2 regions of the Streptosporangium sp. NPDC087985 genome follow, and region 2 is predicted to be linked to the other one. Evidence: riboswitches for the same ligand, from Rfam matches in the RefSeq annotation. Region 2 holds a riboswitch; the other holds the start of a gene.

Region 1 (9,999 bases), on a different contig from region 2:
TCGACTCACCCGAGGCCTCGGAGGTGGTGGACCGGCAGCTCCTCGGTGAGCAGCTCCGAGGAGTGCTCGGCAACCTCTCCCCCAGAGAGGCCAAGATCATGGCCCTGCGTTTCGGCCTCGTCGACGGCAAGCCCCACACCCTCGACGAGATCGGCAAGCACCTCGGCCTGACGCGCGAGCGCATCCGCCAGCTGGAGAAGGAGTCCCTCTCCAAGCTGCGTCACCCCAGCAACACCCGCCCGCTGCTCGACTGGGCCAGCTGACAACCTCACGCCCGAGGCGCCGCCGCGGCCTGCCTGTTCACGGCGGCGCCCCGCCCTGTCCCGGTCCGATCAGGCCGGCTGCGGCCGCGAGGGCCGAGGAGAGAAAGAACACCCACCGCGCTGTGGGTGCGCGGTGGGTGCGGGAGGACGCGCTCGGCCCAGGAGGCGTGGTCAGCGCGCGGCAGCGGTGACCGGACGCGGGACGCGGGCGATGCCGGTCAGGCGGTTCTGCTCGCGGAGAGTGCGCAGGCGGTCGACCTCGGCGGTCCACTCGGCGCCCTTCGGGGTGGCCCTGCCCTTGCGGCGGCGGATCCGGTCGTCGTAGGACTTCACGCCGAACGTCGCCCGCTGGCTGGCCTCGGCCGCGCGCAACGCCTCGGTCAGCGCCCTGTCGAAGGCCAGGCCGGCGGCCCGGAGCTCCTCTGGGGAGGTCGAGGTGGCCTGCACCTGGCGCAGCGCGACCTCCCCCGCGCGCGCCTTCTCCAGGAGCTCAGGGAAGCTCTTCCCGACCTCCTGGTCAGCGTGGTAACGGACCTCCGCCTCCCGGCTCACGCTCGGTCGGAAAAACGCCATCGTCTGCCCTCTCTCACCCATCGCCGGGCATTCCCCGGCAGATCACAGCCCGTAGCCTACGCGGTCCGCTCCCACCTCACATACTCAGGTGTCGCCCGCTCCGGCGCGCCCGCCTTTACACAGTAAGGTGCGACTGGCATGATGATCTCATGCCCGCGAAGCGACCGCCCATCCCGCTCTCCCGAGAGCGCATCATCGAGGCCGCCCTGCACATCGCCGACAGCCAGGGGCTGCGGCGGCTGACGATGCGGCGCCTGGGCGACGCACTCCAGGTCGAGGCGATGGCCATCTACCATCATCTGCCGCGCGGCAAGGACGCCCTCATGGACGCCCTCGCCGAGCATGTCACCTCCGTCCACGCCGAGCCCGGCGAGACCTGGCAGGACAGCGCGAGGGCGTGGTGCCGGGCGAGCCGGGCCGCACTGAGAGAGCACCCCGGAGTGCTGGCACTGGCGCTCACCAAGCCGGCCAAGGGCCGCGCGGCGATCGCCGTGCGGGAACAGACCGATCAGCTCGCCGACGCGGGACTTCCCGACGCCGCGCGGGCCGTGCGGGCGATGCGCGCCTACGTCTTCGGCGCGGTGGCGGTGGAGGTGCAGCAGTCCGGCTGGGCCGAACCGATGGGCGAGGACGACGAGCCGTGGCGGCCACCGTCCAGGGGTGGGGGCAGCACGGCGGCCGATGAGGATTTCGAGCTCGGCCTCGACGCGCTTCTGGCGGGCCTGACCAGTCGCTGAGTGGCGTCACGAATATGCAATCGATCGTTTACCGGCCCGACGGCGTGTCGTACTTGGCCTGATATCGGTCTATGAGGCATGCTGTGTCGTAGGTCACACCCCCGCCAAGGCCCAAGAAACTCACCCTTTCCGCGTCCGTAAACAGTCCTAACGGGCTATGTCGCCGGGTGCGACCAGATCCCACACTTGTGCGTGCGGTCAGATCGCACGTTCGAGGGTGCGATCCGATGGCATATTTGATCTGCTTGATGTGCGGGCCTCACCCAGCCCGAGGCGCGCACGGCCCTATGTCAACACAGACGCTCGTCCCCCCGCGCTGGTGGGAATGGAGTCCCATCGGTGACGGTGCCCCGTCGGCTGTCCGATGCCGATTCCAGCGAGCCGCAAACAGAGATCCGGAGGCACGCCGATGTGCCCGCACCAGCCGTCCTGTCCGTCCGCCGAGGCGCTGGACCGCGAAGCCGCCCGCACGATGGCAGCACATCCCGAGCAGGGGTGGAGCCTGCTCTGCAATGGTGTGGTCCTCTTCGAGGACACCGGCGAGCTCCTGCCCGACGGCGCCGTCATCGAGCCGCACCGGCCGCTGGCCGGCGTCGCCTGATCATCACGCTGAGCCTGGCCGCATCCTCGCCTCGAGCCACTCCGCTACGACCTCGCCCACCCGGGCGGGGTCTTTCTTGAGGTCATGGCCCTCTCCCGGCAGCACCACCAGGCGCGCGGCGTCCGCCGCCCCCGGCACGCCGAACGGGTCGCGAGCTCCGTTGACCACCAGCACGTCCACGCCTGCCGCGCGCAGCTCCCCGGCGCGTGACCGATCCGGCCTGCCCGGCGGGTGGAGTGGGAACGCCAGCGCGACGACCGCCTCGGCCCGGACCTCAAGGGCCGTGCGGCAGGCGACCCGGGCTCCGTTGCTCCGGCCGCCCTGCACGAGCGGCAGCCCCGGATAGCGCCTGCGGAGCTCGCCCACCAGCGCCGTCCACGCCTCGTCCTGCTTGGCCGCCGAGCCCGGAGCGCGGGCACCCCTTATCCGGAACGGCTGAAGCACCCGCACGACCACCCCGCCAATCCCCGCCGTGGCCTCCCGTACGGCCAGCAGATCCGGGACGTCCACTCCCCCGCCCGAACCATGGGTGAGCACCAGCAGGAACCGCGGGTCGTCGACCTCGTCGATCTCCGCGACGGCAGGGCCGTGCGGGGTGGTGATCTCCATGAGAGACGCCGTGCTCCGGGTGGGCACAGATCTCCTCCTAACGACTGATGCAGGGAGACACATCTGGGCGGATAATCGGCACGTGCAGGATCATCAAGATATCCGACAGGACATGCGAGCCACCGTCGAGGCCCGCCGCGAACTCGGCCCCGAATACGAGGCCGCGCTGGTGGAGTCGTTCGTGGACCGACTCGACGCGACCATCGCCGCCCGTGTGCGGGCCGAGATAAACCATGCCGGAGCCCGCCCCGACCAGGGGCTCCATCCGGATCAACGGCCCCAGCCGCGCAAGAGCGGCAACTCCTCCGTCCCGATCGCGCTGGGCTCCATGGGCATCGGCATCCCGCTGACCGCCATCGCCGCGAGTCACGCGGGCACGGCGGGGCTGTTGCTGGCCTGGGGCGGCATCGTCGCGATCAACTTCGCTCACGCGCTCAGCCGCTGGCGCAGCCGCGACTGAGCGTGACCGGGGGAGATCAGGCGTCGCGGTTCAGCCGGAGACGGACGTCTTCGGCGAGGTCCTCGTCCGTGCTGTCCAGGCCGTAGCGCCACACCTGTTCGGCGTCCTCGTCGCGGCCTCTCAGGGGGAGCGTGCGGGCCAGCAGTTCGATGGCCAGCGCGCCGGTCTCGACGTCACCGCCCTCCTCGATCGCCCCGGCGAACTCCGCGCACGCCAGCTCCAGGTGCGCGATGCCGAGCAGCACCCGCAGCCTCGGCACATCTGCCACGTCCGGCACCGAGAGCGCCTCCAGGAGCACCTCGGCGGCCCCGGCCGCCTCCTGCTCCTCCAGCAGGAACTCGGCCAGCCGCTGGGCCGCGTGCGAGGCGAACTCCGGGTCGGCGGTGGCCAGGGCGGCCCGCAGCGCCTCCTCTGCCTCTCGCTGGTCCACCGCGAGCCTGGCGAGGGCCAGGTGCGCCAGCGCGACGTAGCCGGGGTTTCCGACGCCGACAGCGGCCTGCCAGGCGGCTCGGGCCTGGTCGAGCAGGTCCTCCTGCTCGAAGCTCCGGGCGAGCAGGCAGGCGGCCTGTCCGGCGAACTCCGGATGGCCGGTCGCCAGCGCGGTGCGCGCGGCAGTCCGGGCGCCCGCCACGTCTCCGCGCTCCTGGAGCACCACGGCCAGTCCCACCGCCGCCTGCGCCCGGCCGGGCTCCGCGGGGTCGGCGGCCAGTCCAGCGAAGATCGTTGCCGCTCCGTCCAGGTCGCCGCTCTCGGCCAGTTTCCGCGCGGTCTCCAAAGGACGCGTGTCCACCTCTGGCATGCAGGGCCCTCCCCCGGGTAAAGGAATGCCCCGAGCCTAACGACTCGGGGCCACGCCCGTCCCCCCTACGTACACGGGGAAATACACACGGGGGGTGCGATACGGCCCGCGCCGCGGAGGACGCGGGCCGCAGAGAGTACGGATCAGTCCTCGTAGGCCTCAAGCGGCGGGCAGGAGCACACGAGGTTGCGGTCGCCGTAGGCCTGGTCGATGCGGCGCACCGGCGACCAGTACTTGTGATCACGCAGGAAGGACAGGGGGTAGGCCGCCTCGGTGCGGGTGTAGGCGTGGGCCCACTCGTCGGCGACCAGGCAGTCGGCCGTGTGCGGGGCGTTGCGCAGCGGGTTGTCCACCGTGTCGTACGCTCCGGAGGCGACCTTCCCGATCTCGCCCCGGATCGCGATCATCGCGTCGCAGAACCGGTCGAGCTCGGCCAGATCCTCACTCTCGGTCGGCTCGATCATCAGCGTGCCGGCCACCGGGAAGGACATGGTCGGCGCGTGGAAACCGTAGTCGACGAGGCGCTTGGCCACGTCCTCGACGGTCACGCCGGTCTCCTTGGTGATCTGGCGCAGGTCGATGATGCACTCGTGGGCGACCAGGCCGCCGCGGCCGGTATAGAGGACCGGGTAGTGGGGGCTGAGCCTGCGGGCCAGGTAGTTGGCCGAGAGGATGGCCTGCTCGGTGGCCGCCTTGAGACCTTCGCCGCCCATCATCCGGATGTAGGCCCAGGAGATGGGCAGGATGCCCGCCGAACCGTACGGGGCGGCCGAGACCGGGCCGACCTGCGAGCCATCGCGCAGCGGATGGCCGGGCAGGTAGTCGGCGAGATGGGCGCGGACCGCGACGGGGCCGACCCCGGGGCCACCGCCGCCGTGCGGGATGCAGAAGGTCTTGTGCAGGTTCAGGTGGGACACGTCCGCCCCGAACTCACCCGGCTTGGCCAGGCCGACCAGCGCGTTGAGGTTGGCGCCGTCGACGTAGACCTGACCGCCGGCCTCGTGCACCCGCTCGCAGATCTGGGTGATGGTCTCCTCGTAGACGCCGTGCGTGGAGGGGTAGGTCACCATGATCGCGGCAAGCTGGTCGCGATGCTTGTCGATCTTGGCGTTGAGGTCGTCGAGGTCCACGTTGCCGTTGTCGTCGCAGGCGACCACGGCGACGCGCATGCCCGCCATGACGGCGCTGGCGGCGTTGGTGCCGTGCGCGGAGGACGGAATCAGGCAGACGTCCCGGCCGGACTCGCCCCGCGCCTTGTGGTAGGCGCGGATCGCCAGGAGACCGGCGAACTCGCCCTGAGAGCCGGCGTTGGGCTGGATCGACACGGCGGCGTAGCCGGTGACCTCGGCCAGCCACCCCTCCAGCTCCTTGATCAACTCAAGGTAGCCCGCAGCCTGGTCCTCCGGGGCGTAAGGGTGCAGTCCGGCGAACTCCGGCCAGGTGATCGGCTCCATCTCGGTGGTCGCGTTGAGCTTCATGGTGCAGGAGCCCAGCGGGATCATCGACCGGTCGAGGGCGATGTCCTTGTCCTGGAGCTTGCGCAGGTAGCGCAGCATGGCCGTCTCGGACCTGTGACTGTGGAAGACCGGGTGGGTCAGGTAGTCGCCGACACGCGCCAGGTGGACGGGCAGCGCGTCGTGGGCGGCCGCGTCCAGGTCGGTCAGGACCGCGCCGCTGACCTCGAAGGCGGCCAGGACCTGCTCCAGGTGGATGAGCTCGGTCCTCTCGTCGCAGGTGACGCCCACATGGTCGGCGTCGACCAGCCGCAGGTTGACCCCGTTGTCACGGGCCACGGCGACGATGTGGGCCGCGCGGCCGGGAACGCGGGCGAGCACGGTGTCGAAGAAATCGTCGTGCACGACCTCGACACCGCCGTGACGGAGGCCCTCGGCCAGTACGACGGCGTGCCGGTGGACACGCCGGCCGATCCGGCGCAGGCCCTCGGGACCGTGATAGACGGCGTACATGCCCGCGATCACCGCGAGGAGGACCTGGGCGGTGCAGATGTTGCTGGTCGCCTTCTCACGGCGGATGTGCTGCTCACGGGTCTGCAGCGCGAGCCGGTAGGCGGGGCGCCCGTCTGCGTCCTGGGAGACGCCCACCAGGCGGCCGGGCATCTGCCGCTGCAGGCCGTCGCGGACGGCCATGTAGGCCGCGTGCGGGCCGCCGAAGCCCATCGGGACGCCGAAACGCTGCGAGGAGCCGACCGCGATGTCGGCGCCGAGCTCGCCGGGGGCGGCGAGCAGGGTGAGGGCGAGCAGGTCGGCGGCGGCGATCACCTGGGCGCCGCGCGCGTGGGCGGCTTCGGCGATGGAACGGAAGTCTCTGATCCGGCCGCTGGCACCCGGGTACTGCACGAGCACGCCGAAACACTCGGGGAGCTCGGCGGTGAAGTCACTCTCGACCAGCTCGATGCCGAGCGGCTCGGACCTGGTGTGCAGCACGGCCTTGGTCTGCGGCAGCGCGTCGGCGTCCACCACGAACACGTTCGACTTGCTGCGGCCGGCCCGGCGGGCCAGGGTCATCGCCTCGGCGGCGGCGGTGGCCTCGTCCAGCAGGGAGGCGCCGGAGACGTCGAGCGCGGTCAGGTCGGAGACGACCGTCTGGAAGTTGATCAGGGCCTCCAGGCGGCCCTGGGAGATCTCAGGCTGGTAGGGCGTGTAGGCGGTGTACCAGCCCGGGTTCTCCAGAAGGTTGCGGCGGATGACCGCCGGAGTGATCGTGTCGTGGTAGCCCAGGCCGATCATCGAGGTGAGCACGGTGTTGCGGGCGGCCAGGGCGCGCAGCTCGGCGATGGCCTCGGGCTCGCTCGCCGCCGGAGGCAGGCGCAGCCGGTCCTTGGCCCGGATCGCCTCCGGTACGGTCGCCGCGACGAGGTCGGCGGTGGAGGCGAATCCGACCGCCTCCAGCATGCGGGTCTGGTCAACATCCGCGGGCCCGATGTGGCGGGTGGCGAACGGAGGGGAAACGAGTTCGCTGAGCGGTGACAGGTCGGTCATGGAAAGCCTCCCGAGGCGGTGGAGACCGGCGCTGGGCGCGGGCGTATGCCGGATCTCCCCCTCTGTCATCTCGACCTGAGAGCTTCACCGCCCCTACCGGGGAGATTTGCACCGTCGGTGAGATACGCCTGGCGGACGCACCTGCTTTCCAGAGTCGCCTCGTCCATGCGGTACAGGGTGCCTGAGAGATTCCGGGGAGGTTGCTCCTTCGGCGCCCCGATCGTGTCGGGGTCTCTCCCGCACAGGGTCAGCAGCGAAACCAACTTTACCCCGTACGGCGAGCTCTACGTCGACGGGCCAGCTCATCGGCGTGATGATCGTCTAAAGGGCCCTGGCCGGACTCCGCGCGCTCGCCGGGAAGGTCGGCGAGGGAGCCCTCCACCTCCTGCCACACCCGGCCGAGCGCGATACCGAAGACACCCTGCCCCCCCTGGAGCAGGTCGATGACCTCGTCGGGCGAGGTGCACTCGTAGACGCTCACCCCATCGCTCATCAGCGTGATCTGGGCGAGGTCGTTGACGCCGCGGTCACGCAGGTGCTGCACGGCGATGCGGATCTGCTGGAGGGATACGCCGGTGTCGAGCAGTCGTTTGACGACTTTGAGGACCAGGATGTCGCGGAAGCCGTACAGTCGCTGGGAACCCGAGCCGTGGGCGGCTCTCACAGTGGGCTCGACCAGTCCGGTGCGCGCCCAGTAGTCCAGTTGCCGATAGGTGATATCGGCCGCCGCACAGGCGGTGGGGCCTCGATATCCGATGTCGGCCGGCGGTTTCACCGGCTGCCCGCCGGGCAGCAGACCCTCTTCACCCGCGCGCTGACGTGCCGACTGGCGCCGTTCTGGGTCATCCTGATCGGCGTTTCTACCCTCGCCGCTGCTGACCGCCACGCGGACCTCCGGCTTTCTCTCATCCCGCGGCCTGATCTGGGGGTTTACGCACGACCACGGGTTTCACTTGCACCGTAGGACTGGGGCCAAGCTCAGTCAACGACCCCACTCGGCGCGTCGTGAAGCGTAAATGCACCGAAATTCCTACCCTGCGCGACCGAAGTCCTCGGGTGTGATTGTGTCAAGAAACTCCCTGAACTTCTCCACCTCGTCCTCCTGATCATCGGGGATGATCACTCCGGCCTCCTGGACCACGTCCTCACTGGCGAAGATACGTGCCCCGGTGCGAAGCGCCAAGGCGATCGAGTCCGAGGGGCGGGCGCTCACCTCGACCCCGTTGGAGAACACGAGATCGGCGAAGAAGATCCCGTCCCGGAGCGCGACGATGTTGACCGTGTTCAGACGGACGCCGAGCCCGTCGAGCACGTCACGGAAGAGGTCATGGGTGAGCGGCCGCGGTGGCGGCTCCTCGGCCTGCGCCATGGCGATCGCCGTCGCCTCTGTCATGCCAATCCAGATTGGCAGATAACGCTCCCCCTGGGCCTCCTTCAGCAGGACAATTGGCTGGTTGGAGGGCATCTCAACCCGAACGCCCACGACCTCCATCTGCAACACGGGCTGCTCCGTCTTCGCTGGATTCCGACCGGTTTGTTCAACGTAACACTCGGGGGATACGAGTGCCCGGCCAGGCTGTCACCGGCCCAGGACCCCACGCACGGCGGAACGCAGCAGCGAGGCGTGTAATTCCAGCAGGAGTCCGGAAATCTCCCTGGCCGTCTCGTCGGTCTGGGAGATGGCACCAGGCCCGCGGCGGCGCAGCAGCGGCGCGATGGCCTGCTCGACGAGGCCGGCCTCACGCTCGGCCGCGACCTTGACCGCCCGCAGGTGGCGGGCATGCAGCCCGAAGGCGGTCAGGGCCCCGACACTGCGGGCCACGGCCAGCGCCTCGGCGTCGTAGTAGCGGGCCACGGCGGCGAGCAGGCCGTAGTCCTCGAGCTCGGCGAGGGTCTCCTCGTTGAGCTCGGCGGCGGCGAGCAGCTCCTCACGGGTGAGACGGACCTCGGAAGGGGCGTCGTCGGGGACGGCACGCGGCCTGCCGGCCGGTCGCTCCTCGCGGTCGGCAGCCTCGAGGTGGTCCTTGATAACGCGTAGCGGCAGGTAGCGGTCACGCTGCTCGCTGAGGATGTAGCGGAGCCGCTCGACATCGGCGTAGGTGAACTTTCGATAGCCGGAGGGACTGCGCTCCGGCTCGATCAACCCCTCGCCCTCCAAAAAACGGATCTTGGAGATGCTCACATCGGGGAACTCGCCCTGCAGGAGAGCGAGCACCTCCCCGATGCTCATGTGCGCACGAGCGGCCTGCGTGCTCATCATCCTCCAGCGGCGCCACGGGTGAGGAAGACCAGTCGGAACTTGCCGATCTGAACCTCGTCGCCGCCGTACAGCGGGACCTCCTCGATCCGCTCGCGGTTCACGTAGGTGCCGTTCAGGCTGCCGACGTCGCGGACGGTGAAAACCCCGCCGCCACGCCGGTAGAACTCCACATGACGGCGCGACACGGTGATGTCGTCAAGGAAGATGTCGCTCTCGGGATGGCGGCCCACCGTGGTGAGGTCGCTGTCCAGCAGGAAGCGGCTACCGGCGTTGGGGCCACGCATGGCCACCAGCAGAGCGCTGCCCGGAGGCAACTGCTCGACGGCTTGCCGCTCGGCGAGAAGCGTCTCTCCGGTCTCCGCCTCGTAGGCCTCGATCCCGGAGAGGGAAATGGTGGAAGTGCTGTCTCCGGGTGAGTCGGACTTGGTCAGCGGCGACCCGCATCGTGAACAGAAACGGGCATCCTCAGGGTTGGCATGACCGCACTGCGTGCAGTAGACGCTCGGCATCGATCGGCTCGGCCTCCTACCGCGAAGACGCGGCAACGGTACTCAGGGATGCGCGCCTCGCTTCTTCGCTTCTCAAGTATTTTCTCAGACTGCGAATGCCGCAACATACACCGTTGAGAAGCAAAGATCAAGGCAGACGCTCGACCGTGGGTTCGGTCGGGACAAAGTTACAGCCGAGCGGTGCCCCCG
Region 2 (9,999 bases):
CGCGGCGCTGCCGGGGAGGACCCGGCTGGTGCCGTTGGAGTCCGCCGATCCACGGCTGGTGATGGGTATGACCAGGGCCGGGCTGCGCCGCACGCTGCGGGCGGCGGCCCGGTCGGTCGACGACGTGGACAGGGCGCGGGTGCGTCTGGGATGGCGGAACGTCGAGATCACGGTGGTCAGCGACGCGGACCGGACCGGTCTCCTGCTGCGCCAGGTCGGTACGGCGGTGGGTGACCGGATGGCGAGTCTGGGCGCGCTGTGCGGGGGTGAGGTCGTGGTACGGCTGCGCAGGCGGGGGATCTGATGAAGGCGTATCCGGGTAATCGGATCGGCCTGGCCGTCACCGGAGCGGTGCTGGCCGGGGCCGGGCTCTACGGGTTCCTGCGGGGGCGGGGCAGGATTCACCAGCCGCGCGGGGACCGGATTCTGGACAGGGGGCTCCCCGGCCATCTGGCCGAGCATCCCTGGATGGGGTGGCTGGCCGCGCTGTTACTCATGGCGTTGACGCTGCTGGCGATCCGGTGGCTGATGGGCGCTCTGGGGTGGGGGCGGTGGGGCAGCAGGACCGGGAGCGGGACGGCGATGTTGGGGGTCGCGCTCAAAGAAGTCGAAGACCTCAGGCGCATCCAGGTCAGGTCGGTGGCGGGTGACCGGCTGCGGATCGGGGTGAGCTGCGGGCCCACCACTGACGTCGCCAGACTGGTGGCGCGGCTGAACAAGGACGCCGTCGGCAAGGTCCGCAGGACGGTCGGTGACGACGGGCTCGGAGCGGTTGTCCGCCTGCACGTCCGGCGGCGTTGACCGCCGCCTGCTGAAGGCCAGTCCGGCGGCCAGGCACACCAGCGGCAGGGCGGGCACCACGTAGCGATGGTCGAAGGCCGCGATGAGGGGGGGAAGGACCAGCAGCATGGTTCCCGTGGCCCACGGCATCAGGACGGTGCCGCCGAGCCGTCGCCAGCGTGTCAGGACACCGGCGAGGCCGATCAGCAGGATCACGGCGACGAACGGGCCGCGCAGGAAGCCGTACGCCTGGTAGGCGCGTAGCCAGCCCGCGTAGGGCTCGGCCAGGGAGGGCGCGCCGGAGGTGCCCTGGTAGGCCACGGTCAGTTCCTCGGCGGTCCTCCCCTGGGAGGCGACCCCCTTGGGGAGGGGTCTGGCCGTCTCGGGGAAGATGTACGCGCTCTGCGGGCCGGGGGTGGGGTAGACCCTGCGGGTCCAGTCGAAGATGTGGGCCACGTCGGCCAGGCCGGCCCGCAGGAAGTCCAGGGGCTGGGCCTTGATGGCCTGGAGGGCGAAGTCGCCGGCGAGTCTGTCGCGTTCGGCCCACGTGCCCTTGACCTTGTTGAGCGGTGACGCGCCGTCCCAGATGTAGACCGGGGGTGGTCTGCGTCCGCTCACCGGGTCGGTGGGGCAGAGCGCGGCCTCCGGTCCGGCGGGTCTGATCGTCGCGCAGTCGGCGAAGGTCACCGTGCGGGCCCACAGGAAGGCGTTGCCGCGGGTCAGTCCGTAGGTGCCGTGCTCGGACTCGAACCAGACGGCGTAGGTGCCCAGGCCGAGCGCGGCGGTCAGTGCGGTCGCGGCGACCGCCTTCCATCCGGCGCGGCCGATCACCAGGCAGACCAGTACCACGGCGAGCAGCGGCAGCCCGATCGTCCGGGTGACGGTCGCCGCGGCCAGCAGGAGTCCGGCGAGGAGGGCGGCCCACACCGGTGGCCGCCGCCACCACAGGAGCAGCGTGACCGCTCCGACCGCCAGGAACTCCATCAGCAGGTCGGCCATGACGAGGTGTTCGAGCTGGATCTGGTGGACGTCCAGCAGTGCCGGCAGCGCGGCGAGCGTCGCGCCCCATCCCGGCAGCCGGCCCAGGCGGCGCAGCAGGAGGTAGACGCAGAGGGCCACGGCCAGGCCGAGCAGGTGCTGGACGACGACCACGGCCTGGACGCTGGAGAGCGGCTGCAGCGTCCACAGGAACAGCGAGTAGCCGGAGGGGCGCGACTCCATGGGGCGTGGGTCGAGTCCCCCGCTGAGGTAGACGAAGGAGTCGGCCCAGAACCACAGGGCCGGCCGGTAGCCGAGTACGGCGAGGGCTCTGAGGCCGGCACCGGCCAGCAGGGCGGCCAGGAAGAGCCGGTGGGTGTGGAGGAAGTGGTGCGCCGGGCGTGCTTCCGGCGGGTTTGCCGGGTTTACTCCCGTTGACACCAGAACCTCCCGAGCCTCCGCGACAAGGTCACCCAGCATAGGCGTGAGGCCGGGTGGTCCTGTACGAGATGAGGGAGCTCGTGCCGACGGTGACCCGCCCCTGCCCGGCTCAGCACTCGATGACGTTGACGGCCAGGCCGCCGCGGCTGGTCTCCTTGTACTTGTCGAGCATGTCGCGGCCGGTGTCGCGCATCGTCTTGATGGCCTTGTCCAGGGAGACGAAGTGGCGGCCGTCGCCGCGTAGCGCGATCCGGGCGGCGGCGATGGCCTTGATCGAGGCCACCGCGTTGCGCTCGATGCATGGGATCTGGACCAGGCCGCCGATCGGGTCGCAGGTCAGGCCCAGGTTGTGCTCGATGCCGATCTCGGCGGCGTTCTCCACCTGCTCCGGGGTGCCGCCCAGCACCTCGGTGAGCCCGGCGGCGGCCATGGAGCAGGCCGAGCCGACCTCGCCCTGGCAGCCGACCTCGGCGCCGGAGATGGAGGCGTTCTCCTTGAACAGCACGCCGATCGCCCCGGCGGTGAGCAGGAAGCGGACCGCGCCCTCGTCATCGGATTTGGGGATGAAGCGGTCGTAGTAGGTGAGCACGGCAGGGACGATGCCCGCGGCACCGTTGGTCGGGGCGGTGACGATCCGGCCGCCCGCCGCGTTCTCCTCGTTCACCGCGAGGGCGTACAGCGAGACCCAGTCCATGGTCTGGAGCGAGTCCTTCGCGGGGGACTCGGCCTGGAGCTGCCGGTGGAGCTGGTGGGCGCGGCGGCGGACCTTCAGCCCGCCGGGCAGCACGCCTTCCTTGGCGATGCCGCGCCGGACGCACTCCGTCATGACCTGCCAGAGGTTCAGCAGCTGGGCGCGGATCTCGGCCTCGGTACGGCCGAAGGCCTTCTCGTTCTCCAGCATCAGCCCGGAGATCGACAGACCGGTCTCCGCGCAGTGGGCGAGCAGACCGGCGGCCGTGGTGAAGGGGTACGGCAGGGTGGTGTCGTCGGGCTTGATCCGGTCGGCGCCGGTGGCGTTCTCGTCCACGACGAAGCCGCCGCCCACCGAGTAGTAGACCTTCTCGCGGAGCGGCTCGCCCGTATCGGAGAAGGCGGTGAAGCGCATGCCGTTGGGGTGGTGCGGCAGCGAGATCTTGCGTTCGAAGACGAGGTGCTCGCCGACCACGAAGGGGATCTCGTGGGAGCCGTACAGGGTGACGGTCCCGGAGGCGCGCATGGCGGCCACCCGGGCGTCGACGGTGTCGACGTCCACGAGCTCGGGCTTGTCCCCGGACAGGCCGAGGAGGACGGCCTTGTCGCTGCCGTGGCCCTTGCCGGTCAGTCCGAGCGAGCCGTAGAGAATCACCTCGACCCTGGTGGTCTTCTCCAGGAGGCCGTCCTGGTCGAGGCCCCGGGCGAACTTGTGCGCGGCGGCCATCGGGCCACCGGTGTGCGAGCTGGACGGTCCGATGCCGATCTTGAAAAGATCGAAGACGCTGATCGCCATTGGTCTGGTTCCTGCTTTCACATCGCCGTGATCATGCGCGTCGGATGACGCGCATGATCACGGCGCAAGAGAAGAAATTTCAGGACTCGCCTGAAGTAAGTGCGGTGTACTCCTCGGCGGACAGCAGGTCGTCGGCGTCGCCCTCAAGGCGGACGCGGAACAGCCAGCCCTCGCCGTACGAGTCGCTGTTGACCAGGGAGGGGTCGTCCACGACCGCCTGGTTGACTTCGACGATCTCGCCGCCCACCGGGGCGAAGATGTCGCTCACCGACTTGGTGGACTCGACCTCGCCGATCGCGTCGCCGGCGCTGACCGTCGAACCGACTTCGGGGACCTGCACGTAGACCACGTCACCCAGCGCCTCGGCGGCGTAGGCGGTGATGCCAACGGTGAGGGTCAGGCCGTCGTCGAGGCCCGAGATCCACTCGTGTTCCTTGGTGTAGTGCAGGTCATCGGGAATGCTGCTCATTTTTTCCTCCTGTAGAAAGGCAGTTCGACCACATCGACCGGCTCGCGACTGCCCCGGATCTCCACGGCCAGGCCGGTCGACAGACCGCTGTCCACATAGGCCAGGGCGATGGGCCTGCCCAGTGACTGGGAGGGCGCCCCGCTGGTGACCTCTCCGGCGACGGCGCCGTCGTCGGAGAGGACCGGATACCCGTGCCGGGGCACCCGGCGGCCGGTCGCGACCAGTCCGACCAGGCGACGGGCAGGCGGGACGTCCTTGAGTGGTTCCAGGGCGGCCCGGCCGACGAAGTCACCCGGCTTGTCAAACCTCACCACACGTCCGAGCCCCGCGTCGAACGGGGTGAGGTCGGCCGACAGCTCGTTTCCGTAGAGCGGCATGCCCGCCTCCAGCCGGAGGGTGTCGCGCGCGGACAGCCCGGCCGGGAGCAGCCCGTGCGGCCGGCCCGCCTCGGTGAGCGCGGCCCAGAGCGGCTCGGCGTCGTCGGCCGCGATGAACAGCTCGAAACCGTCCTCGCCGGTGTATCCGGTGCGGGCGAGGAGGACCTCGCGTCCTGCCACGGTGGCGGGCAGACCGGCGTAGTACTTGAGCCCGTCGAGGTCGGCGTCGGTCAGCTCGCCCAGGATGGCGCGGGAGTGCGGGCCCTGGACCGCGATCAGCGCGTACTGCTCGGAGCGGTCCTCCACCACGGCGTCGAAGGCCTTGGCGCGCTCGGTGAGCTCGGCGGCGACCCTGGGGTAGTTGGAGGCGTTGGCGACGACCATGAACTCCTCGTCCGCCAGGCGGTAGACGATCAGGTCGTCCAGCACGCGGCCCGAGGGGTCGACGATCATCGTGTAGCGGGCGCGGCCCGTCTCAAGGGCGGAGATGTAGCCCACCAGCGCGTAGTCCAGGGCCTCGCCCGCCTGGGGGCCGGTCACGAAGATCTCGCCCATGTGGGACAGGTCGAACAGGCCCGCCGCCTGGCGGACCGCGTTGTGCTCGGTGGACTCGCTGCCGTAGCGGAGCGGCATCAGCCAGCCCGCGAAGTCGGTCAGGGTGGCGCCTAGGGCCTCGTGGACACCGCGCAGCGGCGTAGGTCGGGACATGTTCGCACCTCAGGCAGAAGACAGATGAGAGCATCCTCCCCCTCTGTCATCGATGCCTGAGAGCTTCGCCCGACTTTTACCGGACTTTCACCTTCGGCGAGGCCGTCAGGCCTGCTTTCCAGAGAGCACCTACCCGCACGGTCCTTTGCCTTGAGAGGTTCGCGGGGAGGGCTTGCTCCTTCAGGGGTCCTGGCCTGGATGTCAGGACACTCTCCCGCGCGGGATTCATTCGGTGTCGTGGCCAGCCTAACCGCCCAGGGCGGTCGAGCGAAATCCCTCGGTGACGTGTTTTCGCTGCTCGGTGGCGGCCAGGTCGTTCAGGGACGGGCCTGCCATACCAGTTCCTCGAACAGCGGGCACTCGTCGTCGGCTTCGGGGTGCCACTGGACCGCGACGGCGAACGGATGGTCCTCCAGCTCCACGGCCTCGACCGTGCCGTCCTCGGCGTGGGCGGTCACGGTCAGGCCCGTGCCCAGCCGGTCCGCGGCCTGGTGGTGGTAGTGGGCCACGTCCACGCTCTCGGTACCGAGGACCTTGGCGAGCCGGCTGCCGGGGACGGGCCGCACCGGCATGCGGCCGAAGCAGCCGGGGGCGGGGGCGTGCCCGCGGTGGCCGACCACGTCGGGCAGATGCTGCCGCAGGCTGCCGCCGAGGGCGACGTTCAGGACCTGCAACCCCCGGCAGACCCCCAGGAACGGGATGCCCCGCTCCAGGGCCGCCCGCGCCAGCCCGGACTCGGCGTCGTCGCGGAAGGGGCGGATATGGCTGGTCCGCTCGTGCGGGGCCGCGCCGTACCTGGCCGGATCGACGTCTCCGCCGCCGGCCAGGATCAGCCCGTCCAGCCGTCCCGCCAGCGTGGCGGGGTCGCCCGCCGGGGGCAGGATCACCGGCTGCCCACCCGCGCGGACCACGTGGTCGACGTAGGTGTACGGCAGGAGCGCGGTGGTCATCTCCCAGACGGTGAACTTCGCGGGCTCGACGTAGCAGGTGATGCCGATGACGGGGCGGGACATGGTCTCTTTCTCGCAGGACGCCGGGGACGTGGGATATCCGCCCACGTCCCGGCACGTTACCGAGGGCACGGTATGGCGTGGGCAAAACCCCGTCGCCCTCGGGCTGCGGAGACGGTCACGGAAGACGGCCGGGGTGCGAGACAGGCGCCGGGGACGCCGCCGTCCGCGTGGAGAACGGCCGGGGAAGCGGTCACAGAGGGGTGACGTAGGCGCCTGAGATGCCGCCGTCCACCAGGAACTCCGACCCGGTGATGAAGCTCGCGTCGTCCGAGGCCAGGAACGCCACCGCGGCGGCGATCTCGGTGGCCTCGGCGAACCGGCCGATCGGGATGTGCACCAGGCGGCGCTGCGCCCGCTCGGGGTCCTTGGCGAACAGCTCCCGCAGCAGCGGCGTGTTGACCGGTCCCGGGCAGAGCGCGTTGACCCGGATGCCCTCGCGGGCGAACTGCACGCCCAGTTCGCGGGACATCGCCAGCACCCCGCCCTTGGAGGCGGTGTAGGAGATCTGGCTGGTGGCCGAGCCCATCACCGCCACGAAGGACGCGGTGTTGATGATCGACCCCTTGCCCTGGCGCCGCATGTAGGGGATGGCGTGCTTGCAGCACAGGTAGACCGAGGTGAGGTTGACCTCCTGGACCCGGCGCCAGGCGTCGAGGCCGGTCTCCAGGATCGAGTCGTCCTCCGGAGGTGAGATGCCCGCGTTGTTGAACGCGATGTCCACGCTGCCGTAGGTGTCGGAAGCGGTCTGGAACATCCGGACGACGTCATCCTCGCTGGTGACGTCAGCCCTGACGAACAGGCCGCCCACCTCGGCCGCGGCCGCCTCCCCGGTCGCCTTGTCCAGGTCCACGCACACGACGTGGGCACCCTCCTGGGCGAACCGGCGCGCGGTGGCCAGGCCGATCCCGCTGCCCGCGCCGGTGATGACGGCGACCCGGTCCTGCAAACGCTGCATGGCTGTCAATCCTCCGAAATGAAGACGTTCTTGGTCTCGGTGAACGCGGACAGGGCGTCGGGGCCCAGCTCCCGGCCGAGCCCGGACTGCTTGAAACCGCCGAACGGGGTCCAGTAGCGGACGCTCGAATGGGAGTTGACGCTGAGGTTGCCCGCCTCGATCGCCCTGGCCACCCGGAGCGCGCGGCCGACGTCCCTGGTCCAGATGGAGCCGCTGAGGCCGTATCTCGTGTCGTTGGCGATCCGTACGGCGTGCGCCTCGTCGTCGAACGGCACGACCGCCACCACCGGACCGAAGATCTCCTCGGTGAACGCCGGGTCGGTCACCTCGGGGGTGAGGACCGTCGGTGGGAACCAGAAGCCGGGTCCGGACGGGCACGCCCCTCGCAGACGGACCGGGCCGGTGACGAAGGAGGCCACCCGGTCCCGGTGCTCGGCGCTGATCAGCGGACCCATCTCGGTGCTCCCGTCGAGAGGGTCACCCACTCGGACCTCCAGCACCGCCGCCGCGAGCCGTTCCAGGAAGTCGTCGTAGATCGGGCGCTCCACCAGGATCCGGGAACGCGCGCAGCAGTCCTGGCCCGCGTTGTCGAACACCGCGTACGGCGCGCTCGCCGCCGCCTTCTCCAGGTCGGCGTCGGCGAAGACCACGTTGGCGCTCTTGCCGCCCAGCTCCAGCGTGACGCGCTTGACCTGCGCGGCGCACTTGGCCGCGATCTCCTTGCCGACCTCGGTCGAGCCGGTGAACACGATCTTCGCCACGTCCGGGTGCTCGACCAGCCGGACCCCCGCCACCTCACCGGCCCCGGGCAGGACCTGGAGCACTCCCTCCGGGAGACCTGCCGCCAGGGCCAGCTCGGCCAGGCGCAGAGCGGTCAGCGGCGTCCACTCGGCGGGCTTGACGATCACGGTGTTGCCCGCCGCCAGCGCGGGGGCCGCCCCCCAGATCATGACGACCATCGGGAAGTTCCACGGCACGATCACGCCGACGACGCCCAGCGGCTCCTGGAACGTGACGTCCAGCCCGCCGGCCACCGGGATCTGCCTGCCGTGGTTGCGCTCGGGCGCCCCGGCGTAGAAGTTCAGCACGTCACGGACGTTGCCCGCCTCCCAGCGGGCGTTGCCGACCGTGTGCCCGGCGTTGGCGATCTCCAGCTGGGCGAGTTCCTCGGCGTGCTCCTCCACCAGGGAGGCGAAGGCGCGCAGCAGCCGCGCCCGGTCACCTGGGCTGACGTTCCGCCAGGTGGCGGAGGCGCGCCTGGCGCGCTCCACCGCCCGGTCCACCTCGGCGGTGTCGGCGGACCCGACCTCGGCGATCACCTCTTCGGTCGCCGGATTGATGATCTTCATGTTCACATCCGTTCGAATCCCCGGAACAGCTCCCAGTCGGTGACCGCCGAGTCGAAGGCGGCCAGCTCGACCCGGGCGTTGTTCGCGTAGTGCGCCACGACGTCCTCACCGAAGGCGCTCGCCGCCAGTTCGGATTTCTCCCACAGCTCCAGCGCGTCCCGGAGCGTGTGCGGCACGGTCTCCGCGCCCGACGCGTAGGCGTTCCCGGTACACGCCTCCTCCAGGGGCAGCTCGTTGTCGATGCCGTACAGCCCGGCCGCGACCAGTGCCGAGACCGCCAGGTAGGGGTTGACGTCCCCGCCGGGCACCCGGTTCTCGATCCGCAGCGACCGCCCGTGGCCGACCAGCCGCAGCGCGCAGGTCCGGTTGTCCACACCCCACTTGACCGCGGTGGGGGCGAAGCTGCCCGGCACGTAGCGCTTGTAGGAGTTGATGTTGGGGGCGTAGAACAGGGTGAGCTCGCGCAGGCAGGCGAGCTGTCCGGCGATGAAGCGCTGTCCCGTCTCCGACAGCCCGTGTGGCCCGTCCCCGGCCATGATCGGCCGCCCGTCTCCGTCCCGCAGCGAGATGTGGATGTGGCAGGAGTTTCCCTCGCGCTGGTCCGGCTTGGCCATGAAGGTGATCGACATGCCCTCCTGGGACGCGATCTCCTTGGCGCCGTTCTTGTAGACGACATGGTTGTCACAGCTGGTGAGGGCATCGGAGTAGCGGAAGGTGATCTCGTGCTGGCCGAGGTTGCACTCGCCCTTGGCCGACTCGACGTACATCCCGGCGCCCTCCATGCCGAGCCTGATCCTGCGCAGCAGCGGCTCGACCCTGGCGGTGCCGAGGAGGGAGTAGTCGACGTTGTAGAGGTTGGCCGGGTTCAGATCGCGGTATCCGCGCCGCCAGGCCTCCTCGTAGGTGTCGTTGTAGATCACGAACTCCAGCTCGGTCCCGGCTGAGGCACCCCAGTCCCGCTCGCCGAGCCGGTCGAGCTGCTGGCGCAGGATCTGCCTCGGTGAGGCGGCCACGTCCGAGCCGTCCTCCCACACCAGGTCGGCCATCAGCAGGGCGGTGCCCTCCTGCCACGGCACCCGGCGCAGGGTGGACAGGTCGGGCCTCATCACGAAGTCGCCGTATCCTCGCTCCCACGATGACATCGCGTAGCCGGCCACCGTGTTCATGTCCACGTCCACCGCGAGCAGGTAGCTGCAGCCCTCGGAGGAGTGGTGCAGCACCTCCTCCAGGAAGTAGCGGGCGGACAACCGTTTCCCCTGCAGGCGGCCCTGCATGTCGACGACAGCCAGCAGTACGGTGTCGATCCGTCCTGCCCGCACCTCGTCGTGAAGCTCGTCGACGTCCACGCCGCTCTCCTCGCCGGAGTCTTATTGGGCTAGTGTCAGACCATTGAGTTATACGCGAGGATCTTTGTCAAGGGTGGAGGTGAGATTGGACGAGTCG

Evidence for each region. Region 2 has a riboswitch for glycine ahead of gcvT (glycine cleavage system aminomethyltransferase GcvT). Riboswitches for the same ligand answer to the same signal wherever they lie in the genome.
Region 1: it holds a riboswitch for glycine, as region 2 does, so the genes downstream of both, gcvP (aminomethyl-transferring glycine dehydrogenase) here and gcvT (glycine cleavage system aminomethyltransferase GcvT) in region 2, are expected to answer to the same signal.

What each region holds. Positions count from the first base shown of each region.
Region 1 is NZ_JBIUTQ010000012.1:16,297-26,295, reverse strand. It holds gene ACIN94_RS21305 (RNA polymerase sigma factor) at 1-263, shown strand, start outside; gene ACIN94_RS21300 (hypothetical protein) at 435-836, opposite strand; gene ACIN94_RS21295 (TetR/AcrR family transcriptional regulator C-terminal domain-containing protein) at 986-1,573, shown strand; gene ACIN94_RS21290 (DUF5999 family protein) at 1,983-2,174, shown strand; gene ACIN94_RS21285 (alpha/beta family hydrolase) at 2,178-2,783, opposite strand; gene ACIN94_RS21280 (hypothetical protein) at 2,896-3,243, shown strand; gene ACIN94_RS21275 (hypothetical protein) at 3,260-4,042, opposite strand; gene gcvP (aminomethyl-transferring glycine dehydrogenase) at 4,186-7,041, opposite strand; glycine riboswitch at 7,200-7,291, opposite strand; gene ACIN94_RS21265 (MerR family transcriptional regulator) at 7,307-7,927, opposite strand; gene ACIN94_RS21260 (bifunctional nuclease family protein) at 8,072-8,542, opposite strand; gene ACIN94_RS21255 (MerR family transcriptional regulator) at 8,621-9,271, opposite strand; gene ACIN94_RS21250 (FHA domain-containing protein) at 9,298-9,810, opposite strand.
Region 2 is NZ_JBIUTQ010000007.1:166,517-176,515, forward strand. It holds gene ACIN94_RS16930 (DUF6286 domain-containing protein) at 1-304, shown strand, start outside; gene ACIN94_RS16935 (hypothetical protein) at 490-2,199, opposite strand; gene ACIN94_RS16940 (L-serine ammonia-lyase) at 2,309-3,685, opposite strand; gene gcvH (glycine cleavage system protein GcvH) at 3,765-4,154, opposite strand; gene gcvT (glycine cleavage system aminomethyltransferase GcvT) at 4,151-5,239, opposite strand; glycine riboswitch at 5,273-5,367, opposite strand; glycine riboswitch at 5,368-5,466, opposite strand; gene ACIN94_RS16955 (gamma-glutamyl-gamma-aminobutyrate hydrolase family protein) at 5,557-6,252, opposite strand; gene ACIN94_RS16960 (3-oxoacyl-ACP reductase) at 6,443-7,207, opposite strand; gene ACIN94_RS16965 (aldehyde dehydrogenase family protein) at 7,213-8,556, opposite strand; gene ACIN94_RS16970 (glutamine synthetase family protein) at 8,559-9,902, opposite strand; gene ACIN94_RS16975 (FadR/GntR family transcriptional regulator) at 9,967-9,999, shown strand, end outside.